Regions from separate parts of the Priestia megaterium genome, predicted to be linked through region 3. Evidence: riboswitches for the same ligand, from Rfam matches in the RefSeq annotation. Region 3 holds a riboswitch; each other region holds the start of a gene.
The links. A riboswitch is a leader RNA that binds a small molecule or an ion and turns the genes downstream of it on or off. The one in region 3 is predicted to bind cyclic di-AMP.

Region 1 (7,344 bases), 870 kb from region 3:
TGTTTTGACCTTAGGTGTTCGATTAGCATGGATGCTTTCTGTTCAAACACCTGTAAAATCTGACTTTCTTGTCATGTTAGATGCCGCACGTAATATCGCAAAAGGAAATTATGAATTTAACCAAAGCGTTTATTTCACTACATGGGTATATCAGCTAGGCTTTTCATTCTATGAATCTATTGTTATTCGCTGTTTTGGAGATAGCATTTTTACATTAAAATTGTTAAATATTTTTTATTCTACTGGAACCGTTATTTTTATTTATCTAATTGGCGCTAAAGTATTTAACGAACTTGCTGGGAGAATGGCAGCTTTCCTATATGCGTTCTACATTCCGAACATTCTCTACAGCTCAGTGTTAACCAATCAGCATTTAGCTACTTTTTTATTTTATGCAGCTTTTTACCTTATTATAAAAAGATTTGCTCATAACAAGTTTAGCTGGCTTTATATTGGTCTTCTATTGTCGTTAGGAAATTTAATGCGCCCTCTGGGACCCATTATTATCGTTGCTGTTTTCATTTATTTCATCTTGCAAATTCTTCAACCTTACATTAAAGCGAAGGATGCTGCTGAGTTAAAAACTCGTCGAAAGAAAATAGGAAAAAACCTCGTAGGCGTACTGGCTACTTTTTTTATTGCAAATGCGCTGATCAACTACTCTTTTGTAGCGAGCGGTATTTCTAAATATCCTTTAAGTAACAGAGATCCTTTATGGAAATTCGTTATTGGCTTTAATTATGAAACAAGCGGTTCTTATTCTTCAGAGGATGCTAGTCGTTTTATGGGTATGCCAATTGGAGAAAAACGAGCTGAAGCAGAAAAAGAAGTAATTAAAGAGCGAGTAGCAGATAAAGAGCAACTTTTAGATCTCTTTCACATTAAATTCCTGAATATGTGGGGAGGAACGGATGCATCTACATTTTGGAGTATTTCATTAACTCCTCAAGAAGATGTACCTTTTAATAAAGAGAAATTAATTAGTGCTGCTCAAAGTTATGAAAGAATCATTTACGTTTCAACTACTATTCTTTCCATTATTGGACTTATATGTTTATTCCTGAAGAAGCAGGATAAATATCCGTATACACTGTTTTTATTACTAATCATAGGATACGTTCTTATTCACTTGCTTATTGAAATTCAAACTCGCTATCGATTCTTTATTTTCCCAAGCTTTATGCTGCTCGAAGGGTTTGGTATTTCAGTGATTCTATCTTATTTACTAGTACGGTTTACTAAAAATAAGACCCAGGCAAAATGTGAAGAGATAAATTAAATGGAAGGGATTATGCAACCGTGATAAAATTCCTGAAATTCGGATTTGTAGGTATAATGAATACCCTGCTCACTATTATCAGTTACTTAGCACTGATTCATTTTGATATGAATTATATATTGGCTAACGTACTATCCTATTTCATTGGCGTCATAAACAGCTACTATTGGAACAAATCGTGGGTGTTTCAAGCAACTGTACATAAATGGATGTTAGCTCAATTTTTCATCGTAAACCTTATTACTTTAGCAATTAATACATCTTGCTTATTCCTTCTTGTACACTATACACCTGCTAATCCGATAATTGGACAACTGTTGTCTACTTGTATAGGAATGTTTTTTAATTTTTTTCTTAATAAAATATGGACGTTTAAGCACACAAACAATCACTCGATAGGAGGTAAAGCATGAAAGAACTAATTTCAATCGTGGTACCTATGTATTTTGAAGAAGAAGTAGCTAATGAATGCTATAATCGCTTGCTTTCCGTCATGCATGAAAATCACATTAACTATGAATTCATTTTCGTCAATGACGGCAGTACAGACCGAACAATTGAAATCTTAAAGGACGTAGCAGCTATGGATTCTAACGTAAAAATTATTGATTTTGCCCGTAATTTCGGGCACCAAACTGCCGTCACAGCAGGTATTGACTATGCTCAAGGTGATGCTATCGTAATTATTGATGCTGACTTACAGGATCCGCCTGAAATGATTCCTGAATTAATTGCTAAATGGCAGCAAGGCTATGAAATTGTATACGCAAAGCGCAAGAAGCGAAGCGGAGAGACCTTTTTTAAATTGACAACGGCTAAGTATTTTTATCGCTTTTTAAATTATATGTCCGATATTGAAATCCCAAAAGACACGGGAGATTTTCGTATTATCGACCGAAAAGTTGCGGACGTATTCAAAAAAATGACTGAACGCAATCGTTTCGTAAGAGGAATGATGTCTTGGGTCGGCTTCAGGCAAACATATGTAGAATATGAGCGCGATGAGCGTTTTGCTGGTGAAACAAAATATCCTTTAAAAAAGATGATCAAGTTTGCTTCAGATGGAATTATTGGGTTTTCAACGAAACCTTTACGTTTAGTAATGGTTATTGGCTTGTTATCAGTTTTTGTATCACTTCTCGTTTTAAGTTATTCGATTGTTGTTTGGCTGATAGGTGAAAATATTCAGCCTGGCTGGACTTCGATTATGGTAGCTATCACTTTCTTTAGCGGTATTCAGCTACTTGGTTTAGGTCTAGTGGGACAATACATCGCAAGAATTTACGATGAAAGTAAAAATAGACCTATTTACGTTGTACGTGAAACTATTAACTTTTCTGCGGCTTCAACAGATTCTCAAAACGTGCGTGAAAAAGTATATAGCTAAAAAAACAAGGAAGAAAACAACTGTTTTCTTCCTTGTTTTTTATTCTTTTTGAAGCTGTAAATCGCTTGTCACCCAGTCAGGAATTCCATCATCTTCATCAAATTCAATAATGACATCCGTTATTCCTTTTTCCTGTAAAATACGATTTTCGAGACGATCTTTAATATCATCCGCTTCTGCTACTGTTAAAGAAGGATCAATTTCTACTTTTAATTCAACGTGAAGCTCTTCTCCTTCTTTCATCACCATTAACGTTTGAATATCACGCACTTGTACATCTTGCATAACAATGGCGCCAATTTTCATTTCCATTTCTTTATCTGCTTCACCAAGCGCTCCGGCAGCGTTATCTAAAAATACTCGTCCTACTACAAAAAACATCATAAGACCAATTAGCATAGAAGCAATTCCTTCAGCTTGATGAAAAGGCGTAAACCGCGAAATAAAAACGGCGATTAAAGCCAATACGCCTCCTCCAGTAGCTACCAGATCTTCCATAAAAACAAGCTTAGTTGCTGGCTTTGCTTTCTTTAGATGAACAAAGCTTTGCGTAAAAACATTGACCTCTGCAGTATTCATTCCGACATCGTGCAAAATTTCTTTCATTGCCTTAAAGAGGACAAACATCTCAAGTAATACCGAGATGCCAAGTACTGCAATATTTAAAATAAAGCCTGAAGACTTCGTCGGATGAAGAATATGATGATACCCTTCTTTAATCGTTTCAAATGCCATAATTCCTACTACAAGAACCGCCCCTAATAAAACGAGATTAACCAATCGTCCAAATCCGTTTGGAAATCGTTTGGTCGGAGCTTTTTTGCTTAATGCTGAACCTATAAAAACAAAGAACTGATTTGCTGCGTCCCCTAAGCTGTGCATCGTTTCAGCAAACATCGCTACATTTCCCGTTAAAGCAAAAGCAATCCCTTTAATAATGGATATAATGGTATTAACTATAGCGGCCATCATGGCCGATTTATTTCCTTTTCGCAATAACTTAATTAATTCACTCATGCAATCCCTCCGTTTGTGCCTTTGATGAGATTCAATTATGGTTAGTGTATGTGAATTTAAAAATTAAAAACCTCCAACATATAAGTTGGAGGTTTTTAGTCATGTTTCATTATTTTTTAAAACGATAAGGTACCGTTGTAACGATTACGTTTTTACGGTAAAGCAAATGTGCTTTTAACAGCAGACTGGACTGATTATGAAGGATGTTTTGCCAGCTTTTTTTCGTGATGAACTGCGGAATAACAACCGTAATAGCCATATTATTTTCACGGGCTTTTTCTTCAGCCATATCGATGAATCGAAACAGCGGACGCACAAGACTGCGGTATTGAGAATGAAACGTAACAATACGAATATCAGGCTGCCACTTTTCCCACTTCTCTTCCATTCTCTTTTCGCTTTCTCGGTCAAAAGCAACGTGCACCGCAATAACGGTATCACCAATCGTTCTTGCATAGTTCAATGAATTTTCCACTACCTTTGTCATTCCTGCTACAGGAACAATGACCACACTTCCTTCAAGCTTTCCAATCTTTTCTCCTTGCTTAATACGAAGCTGCTCTCCTACCGCTTCATAATGCGTATGAATGCGATGAAAAATATAAACGATAACCGGTAAGAAAACGAGCACGGACCATACTTGTGAAAACTTCGTTGTAAACAAAATGATTAGCACCGTTAAGGTAATGAGGGCACCAATTAAGTTAATGGTTAGCTTTCCTTGCCAGCCGGCCGGCTTTTCTCTAAGCCATTTGACAATCATGCCTGTTTGAGAAAGCGTAAATGGAATGAACACTCCAACTGCATAAAGAGGAATTAATTGTTCCGTCGCTCCTTTAAAGGCGACAAGTAAGACAATAGAAGCAATTCCAAGGGTCACAATTCCATTTGAATAGCCTAGTCGATCGCCGCGAATTTGAAACATTCTTGGCATGTATTTATCAGACGATAAGTTTACGGCAAGCAAAGGGAAAGCTGAAAAACCTGTATTCGCCGCTAGCACTAAAATCAGAGCTGTGGTACCTTGAATAAAATAATAAAATCCATTTCGTCCAAATACACTCGATGCAATTTGTGATACAACCGTTTCATCTGCTTTTGGAGAAATGCCAAGCCAATAAGCTAAAAACGTGATGCCAGAAAATAAAACGGCTAAAATACCGCCCATCAGCATTAATGTATGAACAGCATTTTTTGCACCTGGATCTTTAAAGTTAGGCACTGCATTTGAAATAGCTTCTACACCAGTCAATGCCGAACAGCCTGATGAAAAAGCTTTTAATAATAAAAACAAACTAATACCTGGCACCACGGTACCGAGAGATGTATGAAGCTCAGGTGAAACTTGACCTGTCACTATTTTGAAGAAGCCCACCGCTATTAACAAAATAAGAGCAATAACAAATAAATAAACCGGATAAGCTAAGACAGAAGCGGATTCTGTTACACCTCGTAAATTTAAAACCGTAATAAAAATCACCAGCAAACACGCAATTACTACGTTATAGTGATGCAGCGTTGGAAAAGCCGAAGTTAAAGCATCGGTTCCTGCTGAAACACTCACGGCAACTGTTAAAATATAATCTACTAACAGTGATCCCCCAGCGATAAGTCCAGGATTTTCTCCTAAATTGGTTTTCGAAACAATATAAGCTCCTCCGCCTTGCGGATACGCATAAATAATTTGACGATATGAAAGAATTAAAGCCGTCAGCAGCACCAATACCCCAATCGCAATTGGAATCGAATACCAATAGGCAAGCACGCCCACTGTTGCAAGGACAATCAAAATCTGTTCTGTTCCATAAGCCACTGAAGATAAGGCATCTGATGATAAAATAGCCAGCGCTTTAAGCTTACTAAGCTTTTGATCGCCTAACTCTTTTGTTTTGAGCGGCTTTCCAATCAATAATCTCTTGAGAACTGAATAGTTCACGTAATTTCCCTCCGATGATTGCTTAGCTACTATTCACTGTTCGTTGCTAAGCTCCGTTACAAGTTCATGAATAAGTGATATTATCCCTAAAAAATACCTTTTTATGTTAAAAAAGCGCACAAAAAAAACACTAAGGGTTCTCAGCGTTTTTACACAGCTTAAACCTCCTCTCCAAAACGCTTATGGGGTTAGCTGTCGGATTCGGGCTATGAGAGTAGCCCTACCTTTTAAAAAAAAGGATTCACCCCAAGTGACAATGCACAAATTTGGGTCCCCCACTTCTGACGAATTAAGCGATAACAGGTCAATATAATTTTCGGTTAAAGAGTATGATCGATAACATGTTTCTTTCATAACTATCCTTTGTTCTTAGATAATATACTCCCGTACAAATGGTTTGTAAAGCATTATTTTACGTAAACGATAAAATAGTACTTAAGGCGCTTTTAAGGGGAAAACAAAAGGCCTTCTGCCTGCTTACAGAAGACCTGCTTTCTTTAACTTTTTGCTTTTAAAACGGCTGCTAGCTTGTTTTTCGTTTGAGGACCATAAATGCCATCTACATCATAAGGAAGATACACAAGCTGAAAACGTCTGACTGCATCTTTCGTTTGTACTCCATATATTCCGTCTACTGACCCTACTTTAAAACTAACCGCGTTTAATGCTCTTTGAAGCTGTTTCACTGCTTCTCCAGAATCGCCTTGTTTTAAAATTCCATTGGGAAGTGGATATTGTTCAGAAGGTGGTGTTGGAGTAGGTGTTGGTGAAGTTCCTGAAGGAATAACAATTGTTTTTCCAACCTGTAGTGTTAAAGGATCAGAAAGCCCTGTATTCGCTTCTTGAAGCTCCTGTACTGTTATGCCGTACTTCTGTGCAATACTGTACAGCGTATCTCCTTGCTTAATTGTATACGTTTTTTCACCTGGTTCAGAAGGTGATGGATTTGGTGTCGGTGTTGGAGATGGCGATGGATTTGGAACTGCACGACGAGGTAAATTTAAATATACGGCAATTCCTTTTGCATACGATTCACCCATGCTTTTTAAAAAAGCTTCATTTTGAAGAAGTGCTGCATCGGCGCTCCTATCAATAAAAGCTATTTCAGTTAGTACTGCAGGCATATTTGTTAAGCGAAGCACCGCATAATTGGCCGATTTTCGTCCACGATTCGGATGATTATACGACAGCAGCGTTGGCTGTACTTGCCCGTGCACAATCGATTGAAACGTTTTACTAGCATTGCTAGCGCTTCTATAAACATAATCTTCGTATCCTGTTCCTCCACCGGCATTTACGTGAATAGACATAAATGCATCTGCCCCCCACGAATTAGCTTGAGAAGCGCGCTGAGATAACGATAAAAAAGTATCTGTGGTACGGGTGGTTTTAATCGTAAAGTCACTGTAAGTGCTATTTAAATAGCTTATTAAATATTGTTGAATTTTTAACACTAAGTTTTTTTCATACAGTCCATTCGCTCCAACTGCTCCTGCATCTGCCCCACCATGTCCTGCATCAAGATAAATTTTTTTCATATTACTTGTCCCTCCTTATTGTTAACATATGCATGAGGGAAAAAAGTGCTACGTATACTAGCCTACTTAGTGAAAAATTACTAAAAAAGGAGATTGAGACATAACGAAATCACTTCAAACTCAAAACGAACAAATGGGATAAATGCGCTAGTATGGATGGCTTGTTACATCGCTGTTGAATTCCGTG
Region 2 (7,344 bases), 2.5 Mb from region 3:
TTTGGTACGCTATTAGTTGCTTTTCAAATTTTAGTAGCTATCATCTTTATTATTTTAAGTGCTACAACTCAAGGGCAAGAGCTATCATTTAAACCGTTTATAAGTGAATCGGCTTCTATATCTCTTTTATTAAACGGAGCAGCTATTTTATGCTTTTCTTTTTTAGGGTTTGATGCTGTAACCACCATGGCTGAAGAAACACTTAAGCCTGAGAAAACCATTCCCAAAGGGATTCTCATTATTGCATGTACGGGAGGCGCCTTATTTATTACGGTTTCTTACTTTGCTCAGCTTCTTTTCCCTTCAGCCTCTTTGTTTCATGATTTAGAAGGTGCATCGGCTGAAATCGCTTATAAAATTGGCGGCCAGCTGTTTCAATCTATTTTTGTAGCAGCAGCCTTAACATCAACTATTGCTTCTGGACTTGTCTCACATATGAGTGCATCAAGACTTCTCTACGCAATTGGGAAAGATGGTTATCTGCCGCGGAGAATTTTTGGCTATATTCACCCTAAAACAAAGACGCCTGTTTGGAACGTAGTCATTATTGGTGGTCTCTCTTTAATTTCACTAAGTCTGTCTCTTGAAAAAGCTACCTCTTTAATTAATTTTGGTGCTTTAATTGCGTTCAGTTCAGTTAACATAGCGGTTTTTATCCATTATTTTATTCAACAAAACAAACGATCTCTCAGTGGATATATTTCATATGTACTTATGCCTTTACTCGGCAGTTTATTTTTATTTTTTATGTGGCTTAACTTAGAAAAAACATCCTTATTTATCGGTATTGTATGGAGTATAATTGGCATTATTTATTTACTGATTGCCAGACGAAAAAATACTATTACCATTCCTACTTTTCATTTTGATTAAGGAAATAGGCTTAACACACCTCGACATATTTCCCCAGAAATAATGTCGAAAAAAAGTAATTGAGACATAAACAAATCAATCCCATCTACACACGAACAAAAAGGTAAACGATCTAATATAAATCGCTCGTTACACCGCTTTTGATTTCCGTGCAAGGCTTTGCTTTCCGCGGGAGTCTTCGCCTTGCCCTCCAATCAACACCTAGAGGCAACTAAATACATGAAAGCTACATTTACTATATCAATAAAAAAATCCGAACGTATTTGATTCTCAACTAAGAATCAAACTCGTTCGGATTTTTCTTCAACTAAAATACTTTCATACCAGCCTATTTTTATTTTTTAGATTGTGAGACTTTTTCTAAAATGCGTCTTTTACGGTAAAGCATCATTCCAACTTCTCCTATATCGCTAATCGCTTGTTTGTTAATATACGCCCCAAACACCATCCCTGCTATAGGAATCATTTGAAATAGCTTTTTCCATCCCAAGTTGTCTCTATAGGTTAGAAACACTTCTCTCCAACCTTGGAGCTGCTGCAAGCTCTGCGTTCGATTGCCGCTTGCTAATTCTTCTAAAATCGCACGCTTTCCTACAATATCAGAGGATGAAAACTGCATGCATTTGACCATAAAAATGCGTTCCTCTTGCTCAGTGGGATCGTAACCATAAGAAACAGCCACTTCTTGCAGTGTCTTAAGCGTAAGTCCCAATACAAAAGGAATATCAATCGCCAGTGTAAAAATTCCACCTACTCCGGTTGTAGCTCCTTGCAGCTGCGCATTCTTTTTTCGAACTTCAATAAAATACTCCGCCAACTCATCCATTTCCTGCAGAGATAAATGCTGAACATCCTCTATTGACAGCTGCTTATTTTCTTGTAATTGGGCTGATGCTTTCTCTAGCGTGGCAGACGTATTAGCTAAATACTGGCCTCCATTATCAACATACTTAGCAATTTCATCTAATAATTTTTCTATTTTTTGATGAATGAACTTTGGCGTTACTTTATCTAAAGCTGAAAAAGGCAAGCGAGCCAGCCGCTCCCAGAAAAAAAGTCCTTTTTGGTCTTTCTCCCACTTTTCAATTTTTCGTAATTCTATTCTCAATTGTTCATGCTCTGACATATCCTCACTCTTTTCCTCGATTTATCAGCTCTGTCCTACTTGTTTATTCCGCACATATTTAATGATAAAAAACAACGCAATTAAAACAACAATTCCGATTCCAATAGGCTGCATGTATTGAGATACAATCGGACCCACCTCTTTCCACTTAGGTCCTAACTTATATCCTAAATATACGTAAATAGCCGTTACTGGAAGCATCGCAACAAATGTGTAAATAGAAAACAGCCATACATTCATTTTTGCCATCCCGCATGGAAAAGAGATAGCCGTACGCACTCCTGGAATAAACCGTCCAAAAAAAGCGACCCCGCTGCCGTACTTATTAAAAAAGCGATCGGCAGCGTCAATTTCTTTTTCTTTCACCAAAAAATATTTTCCATATTTTAAAACTAGCGGTCGTCCACCGTAACGTCCCAGTGCATAAAGAGTCAACGGTCCACACACACCGCCTACTGTACCTGCAAGGATAGCCAGATACAAGTTCATATCACCTTGGTACACCCAATACCCTACTAAAGGTAAAACAAGCTCTGCGGGGACAAACTCAAACGTTAATGCTAAAATTACGCCAAAATAAGAGAGCTGTTTTAGCGCTTCAATTAAAGAAAGTAAAACCGACTCTAACAAAAATTCTCCTCCTCATGTCATTAAATCTAAGACTGCAAAACTATAATTTAGCCGATTGATAGATAAAAACCAACGCGACATAGTTTTTTCCTTTCCCTCTTTACGTATGACGTACTACAAAAGTTTCAATAAAAAAAGCGCTAGTTTTATCCAGCGCTTTTATAGTTTAAAGTTAATTTGAATAATACCTACTTTACGAAGAGCATCGTATAAAATAACTAAAGCCGGTCCTAAAAACAACCCGACAAAACCTAAAAGTTTAAATCCAATGTACAAACTAACTAATGCAGCCAAAGGTGAAATACCCATATTTGTAGAAAATACTTTTGGTTCTACTACACGTCTTACTACCGTAATGACTCCAAATAGAATAAATAAGCCGATTGCTAATGAGTCATGTCCTTGCGTAAGAGCAAAAATCCCCCATGGAACGAGCACCGAGCCTGTCCCAAGGATTGGTAAGATATCGACAATTACAATTAATAAACTAAGCAGCGCGGTATACGGAACATCTAATAGCCAAAGCCCTACATAAGCCATTACAAACGTCATGACACTTAAAATAATTTGTGCCTTAATAAAACCAACCCCCGCTTGGATAAGCTGAGTGATGACAACTTGTAGCTTATATTTCGTTTCTTCTGTTAAAAATGACTTAATTTTATTTTTAATAGCAGGCAGCTCAAGGCTGATAAATACAAGCGCTACTAAATAAATAAGAAACTCTAGTAGAAACCCAGGAACAGTAGCAGCAAAGCTAATGATGATTTCCACGGTACTTTTTAATAGAGAATCTAATGAATTTACGGTTTTTTCAAGCGTGCGCTCGATAGAAGAAATCACTTCTGTAGGAAGAGCGTTTGAATAGTATTTCCACTTGATAATAGTTGGATAAATCGCGGTTTCATAGATTTCTTTTACAAATGAAGGCGCTATCTTTGAAAGAGCAACCACTTGCGTGACGATTGTCCGAACAATAAAAAATCCAATAAGTATGAGCGAAACAACATATAAAATGAAGGTCATAAGCACTGCGTAGACTCTCTTCATTTTAAAAGATTGATGCAATTTTTGAACAATACCCTCAAGCGCTAATGCTGTTAATAAAGCAAACACAATCGGTAAACTGTAAGGGATTAACAAACATACGATTACTATCGAGGCGATGACCCATATTCGCTTTTTCCACATACTCTACTATCCCCCAACTAGCTAAGCTATCTCTATATTTACTGATAAAGAAAGGAACCAGTGACTGCTTTTATGTAAGAATAAAATTTGGATATATTTATACCTGATGTTACATATTATAGGGTCAATTTCCATAATAATAAAGGAATTATTATGAAAAAAGCTACTTATTCTAATTTTTTGAATAGAATAAGTAGCTTTTTAATTTATAAATTAGCCGGCTCTCATGACCTCTGTACCTTTTTTAGGGTCAAATTTGCCTTCAGATTTAGACATTACAATTGCTGCTAGTGTGTTTCCTACTAAGTTAACAACCGTACGTGCCATATCCATGATTCTGTCTACTCCCGCAATGAAGGCTAATCCTTCTGCCGGAACGCCGATTGTTCCAAGAGTAGCCAGTAATACAACAAATGATGTTCCTGGCACCGCAGCCATTCCTTTAGATGTAACCATCAATACCAGAATGAGCGTCAGCTGTTGAACGATCGTTAAATCAATACCATACACCTGCGCTAAGAATAACGCTGCAATCGCTTGATAGAGAACAGAACCATCTAGGTTAAATGTATAACCAATTGGTACAACGAACGATACGATAGCTTTTGGACAGCCCATCTTTTCAAGTTTTTCCATAATTCGCGGAAGAACTGTCTCAGAACTAGATGTACTGTATGCTAACAACAGTTCATCTTTCATATAGCGGAATAAGTGGAAAATGTTAATTCCTGCCCATTTCGCAATTCCTCCTAATACAACAAGTAGGAAGAAAATTAACGCTAAGTAAACTAAGATAACAAGCTTTCCTAATGAAAGGAGTGACTCTAAACCGAATTTCGAAACTGTTACACCAATTAAAGCAAATACTCCAATCGGAGCCACTTTCATTACTAGGTTTACCACGTGAAACATTGCGTGAGAAACGCCGTCAAAGAATTGAACAACAGGCTTTCCTCTTTCTCCAATTGCCGCTACTCCAAGTGCGAACAATACTGTAAAGAAGATAATTGCTAGCATGTCTCCTTCAACAATTGACTGGAAAAAGTTTGTCGGAACAATGTGTAAGAACGTTTCAGCCACTGACTTTCCTTCTTGCTGTTCGGATGTTTCAACGTATTGTGAAATATCACTCTTCTGTGCTGAATGAATGTCTACACCTTGTCCAGGATGAAAAATATTAGCAATCAATACACCGATTACAATTGCGAAAGTTGTAATAATTTCAAAATAGAGAATGGTTTTAACGCCCAGCTTTCCGACCTGTTTACCGCTACCTGCTCCTGCAACTCCAACGACTAAACTTGAGATAACAATTGGAATAACAATCATCTTAATCAATCTTAAGAACAAGTCTCCCAGCGGCTGCAGGTATGTTACTACACGCGGATCGTTAAACCAAATTACTCCTACAAGAACACCGAGGATTAAACCGGTAAAAATCTGCGTAGCCAAACCAAAACGAATTTTTTTCATAGATGTACCTCCCCAAAGATGTATGACATTTGTATATACTTTTCTGAAAAAACAAAAAAGACTATTCTTAAGAAAGAACAGCCTTTTACTTACGCTATTTTGGGCTCTTTCTCTCAATAAAGCAAACGAGGTTAACTGTCGGATTCGGAATTGAGAGTTTCCTACCTTTTGTAAGGATTCACCCCAAGGCAGCTTTACTGCCGATAATGATTCCCCCGCTCTATACGATTAAGCTTATTATTCAATTTTTATAAAATTAAAACGATCTATACGTTGTCATACGTTTTTTACAGTCAATAAAACTAAACAGAAGTCTTACTTTTACTTAACTTTATACTGCACAAATATTAATTTACTATTTTTCGACACGTTTTGTCAATACCCATGTTTATAAAACGCTTTCAAAAGACAATAATATATATTTATGCAAAAAAGCTATTGCAATGTTGCAATAGCTTTTTCTTGCTTTTTAAGTCTTTATCAGAAGTTTAAATGGCTATAAAATACGCTTATTTATTTTATAAAAATACAAAATATAGAATAGCCGCTAAGACAATTCGATAAATGGCAAACGGAACTAATTTAATGCGGTTGATTAATTTTAAGAAAAAGCGAATCGATATAAGCGCAAAAATAAAGGCGCTGATAAAACCAGCAATAAAAAACGGTAGTGCATCTGATGTGAAATACTGCCAGTTTTTAACCAATGAAAGTCCACTTGCTCCTGCCATAATTGGCACTGCCATAATAAATGTAAAATCTGCGGCTGCCTTATGGCTCATTCCAAGAAGAACCCCTCCTGAAATCGTTGAGCCTGAACGAGAAAAACCTGGCCAAAGAGCAATACATTGAAACAGTCCTATACCTAGTGCTTGTCCATAAGACATTTGGTCCACCGTCTCTACACGCGGACGTTTAGGTCCAAACAAATCTGCTAGAATCATTAATACAGCTCCGACCACTAAGCCAATTAGCACCGTATTTAAAGAAAACAAATGTTCATCAATGTAATCATCAAACAAAAGTCCTAACACTCCTGCGGGTAACAAACCAACAATTACCTGCATTAAATTTAAGCGATTTGTCGGTCCAATTGCAGCAGCTGGTTTTTTTCCCAATCCTAATAAATTAATAAAACGATCTTTAAAAATAACAACTACTGCTAAGATCGACCCTAGCTGAATAACAATCTTAAATGTATTAGCTACTGGAGATGAAAATAATTCTTTTGAATTTAACCACAGGTCATCCACAATAATCATATGCCCAGTTGACGAAACAGGAGCAAACTCTGTTAAACCTTCTACAATCCCTAAAATGATTGCTACAATAATTTCCCACATAAAGCTATGTACCTTGCCTTTCTTTCAAATTAATAAGCTTATCGCTTCGTTTTACATGCTCAACTATTTTCCTATTTTGACACTTGCTTTTTTATCATAATTGTTAAAACTATGAAATACAATGTGTATTTGCAAAAAGATAAGAATCTTTAATAATTTGTAATAAAAAGCTTACATGCTACAACCAAAAAACACGATATCAGCTTTTATTTATTTTAAAAAGCAGTCACTATGTTCAGTATAAATTCTGGTTCCTTAGCTAAAAATGAATCATCTAGACTATTTTTCTTTAGTGTGAAAAAATGACTAAATCATTATGTTTTTTCCATCCCCCTTTACTGTCATCTATCATTTTAATCCAATAGGGCTGAATTATACGACATATCCCCTAAGTAATTTGAAACTTTTTTCTCTCTTTTCTCGTATATAGTAGTATCTTTTTTAGGAGGCTTTTTACTATGAATGGAAATGTACGTACAATGAAATGGGTCACTGCTGGGTATGAAGCCTTGCTGGGAATTCCTTTAATTGGCGCGGGGATTGTTATGGGCTTTAGCTATACTCCTCTTTTTATTGGATTTATTCTTCATGCTATCACACTCATTTTAGCTAATAGACGAGGGTTATCTGCTTATGGAAACATACTAGGGCTTGTTACCTCACTGGTTGCTTGGATTCCATTTTTGGGATTTATCATGCATATTATTA
Region 3 (7,344 bases):
TCTGCTTGCTGAATAAATAAATCTGGCACCGTTTCACGAACTTTTACTTGGGTAACAGCATATACGAGGTCATGTACGCTTTCCATATGCTGAATGTTCATTGCTGACATAACTGAAATACCTTGGTTGAGCAGGTAAGAAACATCTTCAAAACGTTTTTTATGGCGGCTTGTCGGTACATTTGTATGAGCGAGTTCATCGATAAGGACAACTTTTGGCCGCCTTCTTACAATCGCCAGTAAATCAAGTTCTTGTAATTCTTTTCCTTTATAAAAAACGGTTTCTCTTTGGATTACTTCTAGATTTCCAATCATCGCCTTAGTCTCATTCCTGCCGTGTGTTTCTACATATCCAACTACGACATCTACGCCTTCTTTGACTAAGTCATGCGCATCTTGAAGCATTTTATAAGTCTTCCCTACTCCCGGTGCGGCACCGATGTAGAGTTTAAGCTTTCCGCGCTTCTGATCATGAAGTTCACGCAATAGTTCTTCCGGAGTTTTTCTTCGAAAGTATGGATGAGCTTCTTTTTCTTTCATTGTTCGTGCTCCTTTATCACACTCGCTTCAGTGCATGAAGCGAGTGCGTGTAATTAGCGTTCTCGTTGAACAGCTAAATTTAGCTCTACTACATTTACTCGTTTTTCACCAAAAGCCCCTTGCTGAGTATGTTCTTTGATTAACTCTTTTAGCGTCTGGGTTTTAATATGGGCTGCTTTTGCCACGCGCTCTACTTGTGCATATGCAGCTTGTGGCGTAATATCCGGATCGAGTCCAGAAGCCGAATTCGTGACGGCATCAATCGGAATCCCTTCTTTTGGTACCTCGTTTTCTTTTTTCCACGCCGCTACGGATTTCTCGATACGATTCGTAAGGTCTTTATTTGAAGGTGCTAAATTCAACGAGCCAGACCCTGCCCCGTTATAATCAATACTAGAAACTCTGCCGTGAAAAAATGCATTGCTTGTAAACTGCTGCCCAATCAGCTTAGAACCGATAACTTGATGATTGTTTGAATAGATTAGGCTGCCGTTTGCTTTACTTGGAACAGCTGTTTGAGCAATACCTGTCATCACAACAGGATAAATAAGACCACAAAGTATCATCATCATAATCGTTAAGCGAACAATAATGCTTCCCGTTCGTTCTGTTTGTATCATCGTTTCTTCTCCTCTACATCACAAATGAAAGTAATAAGTCAATCGCTTTAATCCCAATGAATGGAACTAATACCCCACCTAATCCGTAAATGAACAAATTTTTTCGCAGCAGTGCGTTAGAACTCATCGGCTTATAGGCAATTCCCTTCATGGCTAAGGGAATTAACAGCGGGATAATGACCGCATTAAAAATAAGCGCTGACAATACAGCAGATAGAGGTGAATTCAGCTTCATTACGTTAAGAGCCTCCATTTGCGGAATCGCCAAGGTAAACATCGCTGGAATAATCGCGAAATACTTAGCAATATCGTTTGCGATGCTGAATGTAGTTAAGGCACCCCTTGTCATTAATAGCTGTTTTCCGATTGAAACGACTTCAATGATTTTAGTGGGATCCGAATCCAAGTCCACCATATTTGCTGCTTCTTTAGCAGCTGAGGTTCCGCTGTTCATTGCTAAACCAACGTCAGCTTGAGCAAGTGCAGGGGCATCGTTTGTTCCGTCACCTGTCATCGCAACTAGCTTGCCTTGCTGCTGTTCGTATTTAATCACTTGAATCTTGTCTTCTGGCTTGCATTCCGCAATAAATTCATCTACTCCAGCTTCTTTTGCAATAGTTGCTGCGGTTAGCGGATTATCTCCTGTGCACATGACTGTTTTAATGCCCATTTTACGAAGTTCATCAAAGCGTTCTTTCATTCCTGGTTTTACCGTGTCTTTTAAATAAATCAAGCCATAAATTTTATCATCGGCGGCGACGGCAAGCGGCGTGCCACCAGCTCCTGCAATTTCGTTCGCTTTTTGCTGTAAATCAGAGGGAACCTTCCCGCCATTTGACTCTACCCATGCCGTGACGGCGTCCACTGCTCCTTTTCGTACAGATACATTCTGTAAGTCAATGCCGCTCATTCGCGTTTCAGCTTTGAATTCTACAAACGTTCCCTGCGTTTTTCTAAGGTCTTCTACTCCCATGCGAGTTTGGATAAAATCAACCACCGAGCGTCCTTCTGGTGTTTCGTCGTAAAGAGAAGAAACAAACGCCCATTTGTACAGTTCACGTTCGTCTACGCCTTCTACAGTCGTTAACTGATGAGCCATTCGGTTTCCAAACGTAATGGTGCCGGTTTTATCTAAAATAATTGTATTGATGTCACCAGCTGCTTCTACTGCTTTTCCTGACATAGCAATCACGTTAAACTGCGTGACTCGATCCATTCCAGCAATTCCAATGGCCGATAATAATCCTCCAATCGTCGTAGGAATAAGGCAGACGAGCAGTGAAATTAAAATAGCCGTGTCGAGTTGAAAATGTAAATAGTTTGTAAAGACAGGAAGCGTCACAACAACTAGTAAAAAAATAATCGTCAAACTTGTCAAAACCGTGTTTAGCGCAATTTCATTTGGCGTTTTTTGACGCTCTGCTCCTTCAACAAGCGAAATCATTTTATCTAAAAACGATTCACCTTGCTCACACGTAATTTTAATTGTAATTTCATCGCTGACAACTCTTGTACCTCCAGTTACAGAGTTAAAATCCCCGCCTGCTTCTTTCATAACAGGTGCCGATTCACCCGTAATAGCCGATTCATCAACAGACGCCAGTCCTTTAATAATTTCTCCATCTCCAGGAATCATTTCGCCTTGTGAAACGACGACGATATCTCCTTTTTTTAGTTGCGATGCCGAAACTTGTATCATTTGCCCGTTTTGAAGCTGATTAGCTGTAATATCGCCTTTAGATTTCTTTAATGAGTTTGCCTGTGCTTTTCCTCGACCTTCTGCTAATGCTTCTGCAAAATTAGCAAAAACAATGGTAAAAAATAACACGAGAGATACGGCAACATTAAATCCTGTGCTTACTGTACTTTCTCCGAAAAGGTCCGGAACAACGGCTAAAAAAAGCGTAATTATAAACCCGATTTCTACTACGAACATGATAGGGTTTTTTATCATCGTTCTTGGGCTGAGCTTGATAAAAGCCTGCTTTACTGATTGAATAAAAATCGATGAAGCTTGTGTATCCACAGAACCTTGAATATGACTGTTGCGATCCAATTCAATATTATTTGCAAAATTCCGTTTATTCATTATGATCCTCCGCTTTCTTGATTACAGTGTTAAATACTCAGCAACCGGCCCAAGCACAAGCACTGGGAAAAACGTAAGTGCTCCTACAATAACGGTAGTTCCAATTAAAATGCCGCTAAATAAAGACGTATCTGTTTTAAATGTCCCAGGTGTTTCGGGAACAAGCTGTTTGGATGCTAGTGAGCTCGATACCGCCAGCATCGTAATTAGTCCGAAGTAGCGTCCAATATACATAACGATTCCCGTTGAAATGTTCCAAAACGGCGTTGCATCACCGAGTCCTTCAAAGCCGGATCCATTGTTTGCTGCTGACGACGTAAATTCATACAGTGCCTGACTTAACCCGTGAAAGCCTGGATTTGATATACCTTCTATTCCTAAATGAGTGGTAAGTGCTACAGCTGTTCCTCCTAAAATTAGCAGCGGTTGCAAAATAAGCGTCACGGCGATTAGCTTCATTTCTTTTCCTTCAATTTTTTTACCTACGTATTCTGGTGTTCTTCCAACCATTAAACCTGATAAAAATACGGCGATAATGACGTACATCATGACATTCATAAATCCTGCTCCGACACCGCCGAATACGGTATTTAACATCATATTTCCAAGCGTTAACAACCCGGTAAGAGGCGTAAGAGTATCGTGCATGGTGTTGACTGCACCTGTTTCACTTGCTGTCGTCACGATGGCGTAAAGCGTCGACATGCCGACACCAAAACGGACTTCTTTCCCTTCCATATAACCGTTCGCTTCGTTCAAATGAAAAGCATCAAGTCTTGGATTGCCACCCCACTCTGTTACGAACGCTGTGCTTAAAATAACGATAAACAGCATACTCATCGCTACAAACAAAATGCGGCCTTGCTTACGCTTTCCGATCATTTTTCCGTATGTGAAAGGAAGTGCTGTTGGCAATAAAAGCATAAGGACGATTTGTAATACATTGCTCAACGCGTTAGGATTTTCAAATGGATGAGCTGAATTGACACCAAAAAATCCCCCTCCGTTGTTTCCTAGCTCTTTAATTGAAAGAAAAGAAGCAACTGGTCCCCTTGCTATTTGCTGTGTTGCCCCTTCTATTGTATGGGCAGTAACCGTTCCGCTTAACGTTTGAGGGACACCTAAAAACATAAATAAAATGCCTGTTATAAAAGCGATAGGAAGTAAAATACGCGTAATTGACTTTACAAAATCAACAAAAAAGTTTCCCATTTCTTTCCCTGCCAGCCCACGAATAAAAGCGATTGCTACTGCAAGTGCCGTTGCTGGTGCAGCAAACATCATAAATACAATGGCGGCCATCTGCGAGAAATAGGACAATCCTGATTCGCCGCTGTAGTGCTGCAAGTTCGTATTTGTCATAAAACTAATGGCCGTGTTAAAAGCAAGTGCCGGATCCATTCCTTTGATGTGGCTTGGGTTAAACGGCAGTACCCCTTGAAACCGGAAGATAAGGTACACCACAAAAATCATAAACGTATTCGCCAAAACAAGAGCAAATGCATATTGCTTCCACGTCTGATTAAGCCCTTTAATTCCTGCTGCTTTAAACATCACCGTTTCTATCTTTCCTATCAAGCTAGTGTTTTTATCGTTTGAAAACACATTCGCTATATAAATACCTACGGGCTTTGCAATAAGCGCTACAAAAACAAGCAGCAGCGCAACTGATAGTAGAAAAATCCCCACTTTTTATTCCTCCGCTTATTAAAATTGTTCTGGATTTAACAGTACATATACTAAATAAATTAAAACGAGAACTGAAATACCTGACAAAATGAACGACATGTTCACTTCTCCTCTCTGTCGTCTACTACATGAGACGACCAGCGAATAATTCCGTACATAGCAGTCGCTAATAAGGCAAGCGTTCCAAGCATCATCATATCCAAGTTGCTTCCTCCTAACTGTTTCCTGACAAAAATGATAGCTTCTAAGTTTAGTGACGGTTTCTTTTCATAAAGCATCACGTCCAAAAAAGCTAACCGCGAGACGTGATGCTATTTTTTTCCACTAAAAAACCGCAGAAGAGAGTTCTCTTCCGCGGTTTAATGCACGACAAATAAGCCGTGATTGACACGAATTTTTTACTCCCAAAACGCTTACGGAGTTAGCTGTCGGATTCGGGTTATGGAAGTAACCCTACTCAGTTAAGAGATTCACCCCTAGTACATACGTACAAAATATTGGGTCCCCCGCTCATAATTGATTAAGCGTATATTTGTTATTTAATTTTTAGACTTAATGATGACTTTTACTGCTGCGTTTAAAACTTTGATTAGCTAACGTAGACAAATAGCGGTTTGCTAGATCAAAAGATTGCTGGTCGCACATTGCCCGATATTCAATCATTTGAATCATTTGCTTAGATAAATGCATCCTGACGCTCCTTTCACCTATATTTTGAAAGGAGCGTACTATCCGCTGTTATAGAAAACGACCACGATTACACCATCCTCTCTCTTAACGCTTACGAAGTTAGCTGACGGGTTCGGGTCAAGAAAGTAACCCTACTCAATTAAGAGATTCACCCCTGATAATTGGGTCCTCCGCTCTTTCCTTCTCTTTCAGAAAAGACTCAGCGTTTCACAGTGGAACGTTTCATGAGAGTAATCTTACTCCTGTTAAAATTTACTGTCAACAACATTTTTTGAAATTTTAAAAGCTTTATTTTTCTATATTTATTCATTATTTTAAAATAATAATTCCAGAAGAAAAAAAGCGTTCTTATCGAGGAGATAAGAACGCTTTTTTTAGCTCATTTTCTCAATTTCATTTACAAGAATTGAAATAGCATCCGTTTTTGTTGCTTCACGCATTGTACGCTTCATTGTACTTGCCTGCTGCTGAAGCTCACTTACTTCACGTAAAAACAATTCTTTTGTTAACTGTTCTTCTTCTACAACCATACAGTAGCCTTTTTTCTTAAAAGATTGTGCATTTAAAATTTGATCTCCGCGACTCTGTGCTTTTGATAAAGGAATAATCATCATCGGTTTATGAAGAGCTAAAAACTCAAAAATGGCATTGGATCCACCGCGTGTAATCACATAATCAGTTGCCGCTAGAACATCAGGAAGCTGTTCGTTTACGTATTCTAACTGACGGTATCCTGACTCTTTTTCAAGGCTTGTATCAATATTGCCTTTTCCGCAAAGGTGTACAATTTGGAATTTCTTTTGCAGTTCAGGCAAAGACTCTCGAACGATTTCATTAATACGGCGTGCTCCTAAACTTCCGCCCATAATCGTTAAAATGGGGCGCTTATCATAAAAGCGTAGCCAGCTTTCCCCGTTCGCTGCGCTTCCGCTAAATAGCTCTTTTCGAATAGGTGAACCAACAACCTGCACTTTTTCTTTTGGAAAGTAGTTTGCGGCTTCATCAAAAGAAGTAAAAATTTTAGTGGCAAATTTCTGCGCAATTTTATTTGCCAGTCCCGGTGTTAAATCACTTTCATGAATGAACACGGGAATGTTTAAAGATTTAGCAGCCATTACCACAGGAACTGTGACGAAACCGCCTTTTGAAAAAACAAGAGAAGGCTTTAGTTTTTTCAGCACGCGACGTGCATCGCCAACCCCTTTTGCTACTCGAAATACATCTTTTACATTTTCCATATCTACATATCGACGCAGCTTCCCGCTTGAAATCGCATGATATGGAACGTTTAATTTTGTAATTAATTCTTTCTCAATACCATTGTGAGAACCGACATAATGGATATCCCATTTTTCACTGTCTAATTCTTTCATGATGGCAATGTTTGGCGTTACGTGCCCCGCTGTTCCGCCTCCGGTAAAAACGATAACTTGCTTACTCATTTTTTCTTCCTCTCTTTGCATCACTTAATCGATCTGTTTTGACATCAATTTTTATCTAATCTTTTTAGCATGCAATCTGACATGTAAAACGATGGTTTTATTATAGCATTTTTCTTTTTACATATGTATGATAAGGCGTATAAAAGCATGCTATACTTTTCATAAGGAGTGATGATAATGAACAAATCTGTACCTGCAGTAAAAGGTGACACAGTGGATTCCGAAACGCGCTGTACGCACTATCATACGGATAAAGATATTATCGCAATAAAATT
Region 4 (7,344 bases), 680 kb from region 3:
CTTACACATGCCAAAAAAACTGTCGATTTCTACAACTTTTTGGCAAACTACGCAAATTTTTTTGTCGTTTGGTTTAAAATCGCCAATTTTATTTGCTTTCTTAAAAAGGAGTGAGCCAATATATAAATGAAACCTACGTTTACCATCGCAATAAAAAATCCGAACGCTTTAGATTCTCTATCAAGAATCAAACGCGTTCGGATCTTCCTTCAACTAAGCTACTTTTATTCCATTTAATTTGTAATAACGTCTCCGTCTTCATCATCGCCGGTATCGTTTTCACCAGGATCTTTTTCTAATGAGACTACTTTCTTTTCTTCATCCCATTTCACTTTGTAGCCAAGTGATTTGGCTACTTTGATAACCGATAAATAGGAGTGGTGATTTGGCTTATACAGCTTTAAATCACTCGAATCAATGACGCCTAATCCTAGCAGCAGGCGGTCGGACTGAACGTAAGGCTTTCCATCAATCAGTTTTACTTGCTTATCAGTAAATGGATACACGGCACGGTTGACTTCGACCGTAAACTCTCCTTTTTTCTCTTCTTTAATTGGTTTTGGCTGTTTGGATACATATTTAATTGCGTCTACTCCTAATACCGTGCCTTGGCGCGTATTATCAGCACCTCCGTACATTTTCCCCGTTTCATAGTCATAGATAACCGCTTGGACATTTCCAATATGCTCTGGCTTTTCTTCAAACGCATGTCCTTTAGCCATCATTTCAAGGAGTGTATCTTGGCTAAAACCAGGTTCCCATCTTACGGTTGGATAGCCGCTTGAATAAATACGAGGCGTTAAAATCGCTTTTTGAATCGGCATCTTATGGTCAATAACATTCATAATCGTTTCTGCTACAGACGCAATAATGGTTGGGCCTCCCGGTGAACCAATTGCCATGAACGGATTTCCGTCTTTTAACAGCATCGTTGGAGACATGCTGCTTCGAGGGCGTTTTTTAGGCTCAACCTGGTTCACGCCTCCCGGAGTGGCATCAAAATCCGTCATTTCATTGTTGAGCATAAATCCGTAGTCAGGAACCATAATTCCTGAACCAAAAACTTGTTCAATGGTAGTCGTGTAAGAAACCATGTTTCCCCATTTGTCTACAACAGAGAAATGAGTCGTTTGGCCGATTGGATTTTCTTCCGTTACCGTTGCTTTATTTGGATTTTCTTTTCCTTCATATTTCCAAGGGTCTCCTTCTTTAACATTAGGCGTTGCTTTATTTGGATTAATTAATTTACGACGTTCTTTAATATAATCTTCATCTAACAGGCCTTTTTTCGGCACTTCGTAAAAGTCTTCATCTGCCATATACGCCGCGCGGTCCGCAAAAGCTAAGTGCATCGCTTCCGTTAAATGCTGCAAATACTGTGGCGTATTGGAACCCATTTTTTCTACATCATAACCTTCCATTAGCTTTAAAATTTGCTGCACGGTTAATCCGCCGGAGCTAGGAGGAGCCGCACTAACCACATCGTAGCCTCGATAAGTTGTTTTGACCGGCTCGCGTTCTTTTACAACATAATTTTTTAAATCATCCATGGTCATGCTTCCATCGCGTTTTTGAACTTCTTTAACAAGCGCTTTTCCAATTTCTCCTTTATAAAGAGCGTCTGACCCTTCTTTTTGAATAAGCTTTAATGTTTTCGCAAGATCAGGCTGAACAAGCTTATCTCCTTCTTTTAACGGCTTGCCATTCGGTACAAATACATTACCGGCCGTTTGGTATCTTTCAAGCTTGTCCGCATTTTCATCGATATACTGAGCCATCGACCAATTCACTTTAATTCCTTGTTCCGCTTGAGTAATAGCAGGTTTAATAACATCTGATAAGTCCATGGTTCCATAATCTTCAAGGGCTGTTTCTACTCCTTTTAACGTACCAGGAACTCCAACTGCTTTTCCTGTTATGTGACGCTTACTGAAAGGAATGACTTTTCCTTTTGAATCTAAAAACAGCTTAGGCGTGACATCAGCCGGTGCCATTTCACGGCTGTCTAGCATCGTAATTTTATCTTTCTTTTTTTCATAAATCATCATAAAACCGCCGCCGCCGATACCAGACATCATCGGTTCCACAACGTTTAGAGATAGTTGAATGGCCGCTGCCGCATCTACAGCGTTTCCGCCTTCAGCTAACACTTTCCTCCCCGCTTCAGCAGCCAGCGGGTGAGATGCCGCTACAATTCCTTGTGTAGCACCCCGTTTCATTGAATGGTCGACACCCGGAACTTCAGCAGCAGCTGGTGTGACAACTAAACATAAACTAAATAACGTAATAGCCAACATCTTCATAACCTTCATCTGGGTCTCCTCCTTCAAATACATTATTTCACATCGCCTGAGACGATGGATTTCACGAAGAATAAATTGGTTTATTATGATATTTTTTACATATGCGTATAAATAAAAAGCAAAGTAAATCATACCTTTGCTTTTTTAGTTAATCGCATGTTTAACTTTTCTCTCTATTCATTTACAATTATCTATATTTTCTAACAATTTATCCATAGGCTGATAGTTTCTTACTATTTTTGGAACTATGTAGACTGAACGCTCTAATAATGTAGAAAATCTAGCAGTTAAGAAGTCGTTCGACTTACATGCACTTCTTAAATTTTTTATAAATATTCTTATTGTTATATAAAAAGCAATCCTTTATGAAAATCAGCATACGTTTTCTGAAAATCAAAAATAAAACAGGACTTTAGATTCATCGTCCTGTTTGGAGCATGTTTTCGACTTTTTTAATGTCCGCGTGCGTAGGATTGATTTCCCGAGCATAGGCGATTTGTTCTTTCGCTTTTTCCATTTCTTTTAATTGAATATAGGTTTTGGCGAGTTCGAGCGGCAGCATAATCCCTTCAAAACCAAGATCTTGCGCCTTCTGCAAATAAAACAGCGATTTTTCGTAATTCCCTCCAAACATAAGCGGAGTTTCCCGATATTTTATTCCTCGAACGAAGTGCGCCAAGCTTGAAGATGGATTTAATGTTAATGCCTGATGAAGAGCCCGGTCCATTTCTAAGTTCAATACCATTTTTTCAAAGATAATTGATTCTTCAATTTGCTTTGCTAAACAAACGGCTAAGTAACAGTACAAATCAGATGCTTGAGGTTTTTTCTTCATTTCTTGTTGAATTTCGCGCTTGATCTCTTTCCACTTTCCCTCTTCTAGCTGATTCATGACGTATTGTGCATGTATTCCCACCTGTTTGCCCTCCTTTTCCTCTTTATCATAAAGGATTTCTGCGCAAATGAAAAAAGTAAGTGTTCTTCATTCTTCACAAAAAACGTTACCATTAAAAAATAGGCAAATTTCTCAATCACTTAACCCAATTAGTACATAGGATATAGAGACTTTTATTAAAGGAGGTTACACATATGGGCGCAAAAGGCGGTTTTGGTTTTTCATTTATCGTTGTTTTATTTATCCTATTAGTAATCGTAGGGTGTTCTTGCTACTACTAATTTCTAGAGAGGATGAACATCATTCATCCTCTCCTATTTCAAAAAAACCATGCTTTCGCATGGCTACATACCGATTAGATGAATGAGTAGAGGAACTCATTGTTCGGCAATATTGAAGAAATTTTTGGTTTTTACTTCCGCCTAGTATGCCTTTTTTGAAGGGGACTATGCGCAAATAAAGTTAACGTTTAAAAGCGAAAGCCAGACGCACCTACAATAACAAGTAAAACAAATAACACAACGATTAACGCAAAATTTTGTTTTCCCACGTACCATCCCTCACTTCCTGTTATCTGCTTTTAGTGTATGCAACAGCTTGGCAAAATGTTTAGGACAGGGGTGCGGATTTTTCCAATGAGAAAAACCTTCAAATTTCGCCAAAAAAAGTGAATCATATTTTTGTTTCTTTCGTTATATATAGTAAGAGATTTTTTTACTATAAAAAAGGAGGGGCTTTAATGCGCCGACATTCCAAATTGCCCATTGTTCTTGTTTTTGCCTTCTTTTTATTCATCGCAACTGTTTTGTGCGTAACCTCTTATATGTCTTGAACGTATAAATAATATAAAAAAATCGCCTCATCGAAGGCGATTTTTCTATCCTAGCATTATATCTTCGTTTGGATAGCGAACGGCTTCACGCTTTTGCTTAGATAATGAAAACGCAAGGGTTAATGGCCCCACTTTTCCTAAAAACATGATAAAGATAATAATCACGCGTCCAAAGTATGAAAGCTCAGGAGTTGCTCCCATCGATAACCCCACTGTTCCAAACGCAGAAACCACTTCAAACATAATTTTTATAAACGGCAGGTTTTCTGAGATATTTAATAGAAAAATGGCCCCAAACACAAACATAATCGAAATCATCGTAATGGCTAGTGCCTTAAACACATGAAGAGGAAGAAGCCGTCTCTTTAACAGCACAATATCTTCCCTGCTTCGTAAAAATGCCCATACAGAAAAGACAATCACCACAAACGTTGTTAGTTTAATACCTCCTCCTGTTGACGCACTCCCTGCACCTATGAACATTAACATAACCATTAAAAATATGGTGGAATCATGTAGACTTCCTATATCGATACTATTAAAACCTGCTGTGCGTGTTGTTACCGCTTGAAAATAAGACGCCCACACTTTGTCTCCTAATGACAAACTTCCAAGTGTATGTGAATTGCCGTACTCTAAGAAAAAAATAAAAAGCATGGCAATCACGTTAATGGCAAACGTGCTGATAATCATAATTTTTGAATGCAGCGTTAGTTTTTTATACGATTTTTTTACCCACATATCAGCAAGAACGGTAAATCCTAACCCACCAATAATAAACAAAAAGGAAATCGTTATGTTAATAACGGGATCTCCTACATACTGAACTAAGCTGTCAGATAATAGTCCGAACCCTGCGTTATTAAAAGCTGAAATTGAATGAAACAAGCTAAAGAATAGCCCCTTAGACCATCCGAATTCCGGAACCCAGCGTATCGCTAAAAAGATAAGTGCAACAAACTCAATTAAAAATGAAAAGATAAACAGCCTTTTAACTAGCAGGACAACTCCGCCGACGCTCGTTTGATTTAATGCCTGCTGAACGAGCATACGCTCTTTAAATCCAATTTTTTTACCTAGCATCATAAAAATCAGCACGGCAAATGACATAATGCCAAGACCGCCTATTTGAATTAACAGCATAATAATCGTTTGACCGATGACGGTAAAACGCGTACCTGTATCTACGACGGCTAAGCCGGTCACTGTCATAGCGGAAGTAGATGTAAAAAGGGCGTCTACCCACCGGATTGGCTCAGTAGTAGAAAAAGGCATCATTAATAAAAGAGCACCAATAATAATTCCTCCGCCAAAAATGGAGACAAGCAGCTGCGGCGGCGTAAGCCTAACAATTTTTTTTTTCATAAGTTAAACTCCTTCTTCTTCAAAACGGTTTAAATCGCGATTATGTCCGATAACAATCAGCATATCTCCTTGTTCAATTGTTTCATGCGCCGTAGGCGAAATCACCATTTCCCCGTCTTTTCGCTGAAAACCGATAATATTACAGCCGTACTTTGCACGAATATTTAAATCAAACAGCGTTTTATTATGAAGTTTCTTAGAAGCGACAATTTCAACAATACTATAGTCTTTAGACAGTTCAATATAGTCAATAATTTTTTCTGACACCACGTGATGAGCAATCCGCTTCGCAATATCGCGCTCAGGATGAATGACTTTGTCCGCTCCTATTTTCTCCAGCACTTTTTGATGATACATATTCACCGCTTTTACCCATACTTGCTTAACGCCCATATCTTTTAAAAGCATCGTTGCAAGCACGCTTGCTTCGATATCGTCTCCAAACGAAATAAGAGCATGATCAACGTTACGAATGCCTAGCCCTTTTAAGCTAGCTTCATCAATTGCGTTCGCTTGCACGACATATGTAGCTGAGTTGCTATATTTCTTTACTACCTCCTGATTGCGGTCAATAGCGAGCACATCCACATCCAAATTAGCAAACTCTTCAACCAAACTGCCTCCAAAACGACCTAATCCCAATACAGCAAACTGTTTTTTCATAATGTATTTATTCCTTTCTTCAACTGCTGTGTGTTCTCTTAGCTTATACTTTTTCTAAAAAATTACATGTTTTTCTTAAAAAAAGCGCAAAAAAACACAGGAAGGCTCCTGTGTTTTTTCACACTCTTCCCCCTCAAAACGCTTGCGAAGTTAGCTGTCGGGTTCGGGTTTTAAGAGTAACCCTACCTTTTTAAGGATTCACCCCGGAGCACAATATGTGCGTAAATAATGGGTCCTCCGCTCCGTAATGGATTAAGCGATTTTTATTCAAATGTCTATGATCTATTTTTTAGAATAATCGATTCGATTCATGATACGTTTCACTTCACGAAAGCTATCTTACTCCTGTGGATTTTGTCTGTCAAGATATTTTTAGGGAAGACATCACTTGCGCTGCAAACTGCAAAAATCATATAAATCTAAACTGACAATCAGTTTGTGAAATTGATCAAACAAATTAATAACAGCCAAAAGCTCTAATAGCTGCGTATCACTGTAAAATTTCTTTAATTGATCCATATCAGCATCCGTCAAATCCCTTGGACGCACTCGGTATACATCTATAAATCGAAACAGCAGTCGATCTTTTTCTTCCAGCTCTTTTTCTCTTAACACTTTTTGATTAAGCGTCTTATCGCCTACATATGACATGCTCATACACGTCTCACAGCCGTTAACACCTGCTAGATAAAGCCTGATTTTTTCCTTAGTCTCTCTTTTTATTATATCACTGTTCCAAAGCTTGTCGTATAGCTCATCATACAACCTTTTTACATCTGGAATTAAATTCAGTGCTTTTTCAAAATTTGTTCCCTCTTCGTTTGTTAACAAAACTCTTGCCATTTTTTACTCACTCCTTTTTAATTATTATAGTAAGAAAAATGGAGATTTCAGATAACAAATAAAACATATTATCTGCTGTTACTAATCAAATGAAACATTAATATGAAAGAAGGTTTTCAATTGAAAATTGATGAAATTGATTTATCGATTTTGCAGGCACTGCAGCAAAACAGCCGTCTTTCCTTAAGAGAGCTAGGAAAACAAATTAACCTGTCTCCTCCTTCAGTGGCAGAGCGAGTAAGACAGCTAGAGAGCTTTGGTATTATAAAAGGATATACAATCGATATTGATTATGAAAAGCTGCAGTTGCCCGTCTCGTGTTTTATTGAAGTAACCATGAAAAACGGAGAGCACGAGCGTTTTAAACGATTTATTTCTCAGTATCCCTATGCTTTATTCTGTGAACGCATCGCCGGACAGGCTTGCTTCATTACAAAGCTTCA

Region 1: it holds a riboswitch for cyclic di-AMP, as region 3 does, so the genes downstream of both, CEQ83_RS19790 (APC family permease) here and kdpF (K(+)-transporting ATPase subunit F) in region 3, are expected to answer to the same signal.
Region 2: it holds a riboswitch for cyclic di-AMP, as region 3 does, so the genes downstream of both, CEQ83_RS02285 (glutamate/proton symporter GltT) here and kdpF (K(+)-transporting ATPase subunit F) in region 3, are expected to answer to the same signal.
Region 4: it holds a riboswitch for cyclic di-AMP, as region 3 does, so the genes downstream of both, CEQ83_RS18840 (potassium channel family protein) here and kdpF (K(+)-transporting ATPase subunit F) in region 3, are expected to answer to the same signal.

The regions. Positions count from the first base shown of each region.
Region 1 covers NZ_CP023317.1:3,855,009-3,862,352, forward strand. Annotated here, with positions in the region: gene CEQ83_RS19770 (ArnT family glycosyltransferase) at 1-1,279, shown strand, start outside; gene CEQ83_RS19775 (GtrA family protein) at 1,300-1,692, shown strand; gene CEQ83_RS19780 (glycosyltransferase family 2 protein) at 1,689-2,666, shown strand; gene CEQ83_RS19785 (cation diffusion facilitator family transporter) at 2,706-3,683, opposite strand; gene CEQ83_RS19790 (APC family permease) at 3,793-5,619, opposite strand; cyclic di-AMP (ydaO/yuaA leader) riboswitch at 5,782-5,925, opposite strand; gene CEQ83_RS19795 (N-acetylmuramoyl-L-alanine amidase) at 6,117-7,157, opposite strand.
Region 2 covers NZ_CP023317.1:419,960-427,303, reverse strand. Annotated here, with positions in the region: gene CEQ83_RS02305 (APC family permease) at 1-873, shown strand, start outside; gene CEQ83_RS02300 (EcsC family protein) at 1,208-1,999, opposite strand; gene CEQ83_RS02295 (DedA family protein) at 2,024-2,629, opposite strand; gene ytvI (sporulation integral membrane protein YtvI) at 2,789-3,820, opposite strand; gene CEQ83_RS02285 (glutamate/proton symporter GltT) at 4,034-5,293, opposite strand; cyclic di-AMP (ydaO/yuaA leader) riboswitch at 5,399-5,538, opposite strand; gene CEQ83_RS02280 (undecaprenyl-diphosphate phosphatase) at 5,812-6,636, opposite strand; gene CEQ83_RS02275 (hypothetical protein) at 7,095-7,344, shown strand, end outside.
Region 3 covers NZ_CP023317.1:2,982,342-2,989,685, forward strand. Annotated here, with positions in the region: gene kdpDN (KdpD-like non-kinase potassium sensor) at 1-539, opposite strand, end outside; gene kdpC (potassium-transporting ATPase subunit KdpC) at 593-1,159, opposite strand; gene kdpB (potassium-transporting ATPase subunit KdpB) at 1,173-3,248, opposite strand; gene kdpA (potassium-transporting ATPase subunit KdpA) at 3,270-4,931, opposite strand; gene kdpF (K(+)-transporting ATPase subunit F) at 4,956-5,036, opposite strand; cyclic di-AMP (ydaO/yuaA leader) riboswitch at 5,334-5,474, opposite strand; gene CEQ83_RS15040 (hypothetical protein) at 5,490-5,627, opposite strand; cyclic di-AMP (ydaO/yuaA leader) riboswitch at 5,700-5,842, opposite strand; gene CEQ83_RS15045 (undecaprenyldiphospho-muramoylpentapeptide beta-N-acetylglucosaminyltransferase) at 6,002-7,069, opposite strand; gene CEQ83_RS15050 (CHY zinc finger protein) at 7,247-7,344, shown strand, end outside.
Region 4 covers NZ_CP023317.1:3,665,146-3,672,489, forward strand. Annotated here, with positions in the region: gene ggt (gamma-glutamyltransferase) at 234-2,312, opposite strand; gene CEQ83_RS18820 (tetratricopeptide repeat protein) at 2,722-3,219, opposite strand; gene CEQ83_RS18825 (YjcZ family sporulation protein) at 3,393-3,479, shown strand; gene CEQ83_RS18830 (YjcZ family sporulation protein) at 3,668-3,748, opposite strand; gene CEQ83_RS18835 (TrkH family potassium uptake protein) at 4,076-5,395, opposite strand; gene CEQ83_RS18840 (potassium channel family protein) at 5,399-6,058, opposite strand; cyclic di-AMP (ydaO/yuaA leader) riboswitch at 6,183-6,327, opposite strand; gene CEQ83_RS18845 (carboxymuconolactone decarboxylase family protein) at 6,443-6,901, opposite strand; gene CEQ83_RS18850 (Lrp/AsnC family transcriptional regulator) at 7,022-7,344, shown strand, end outside.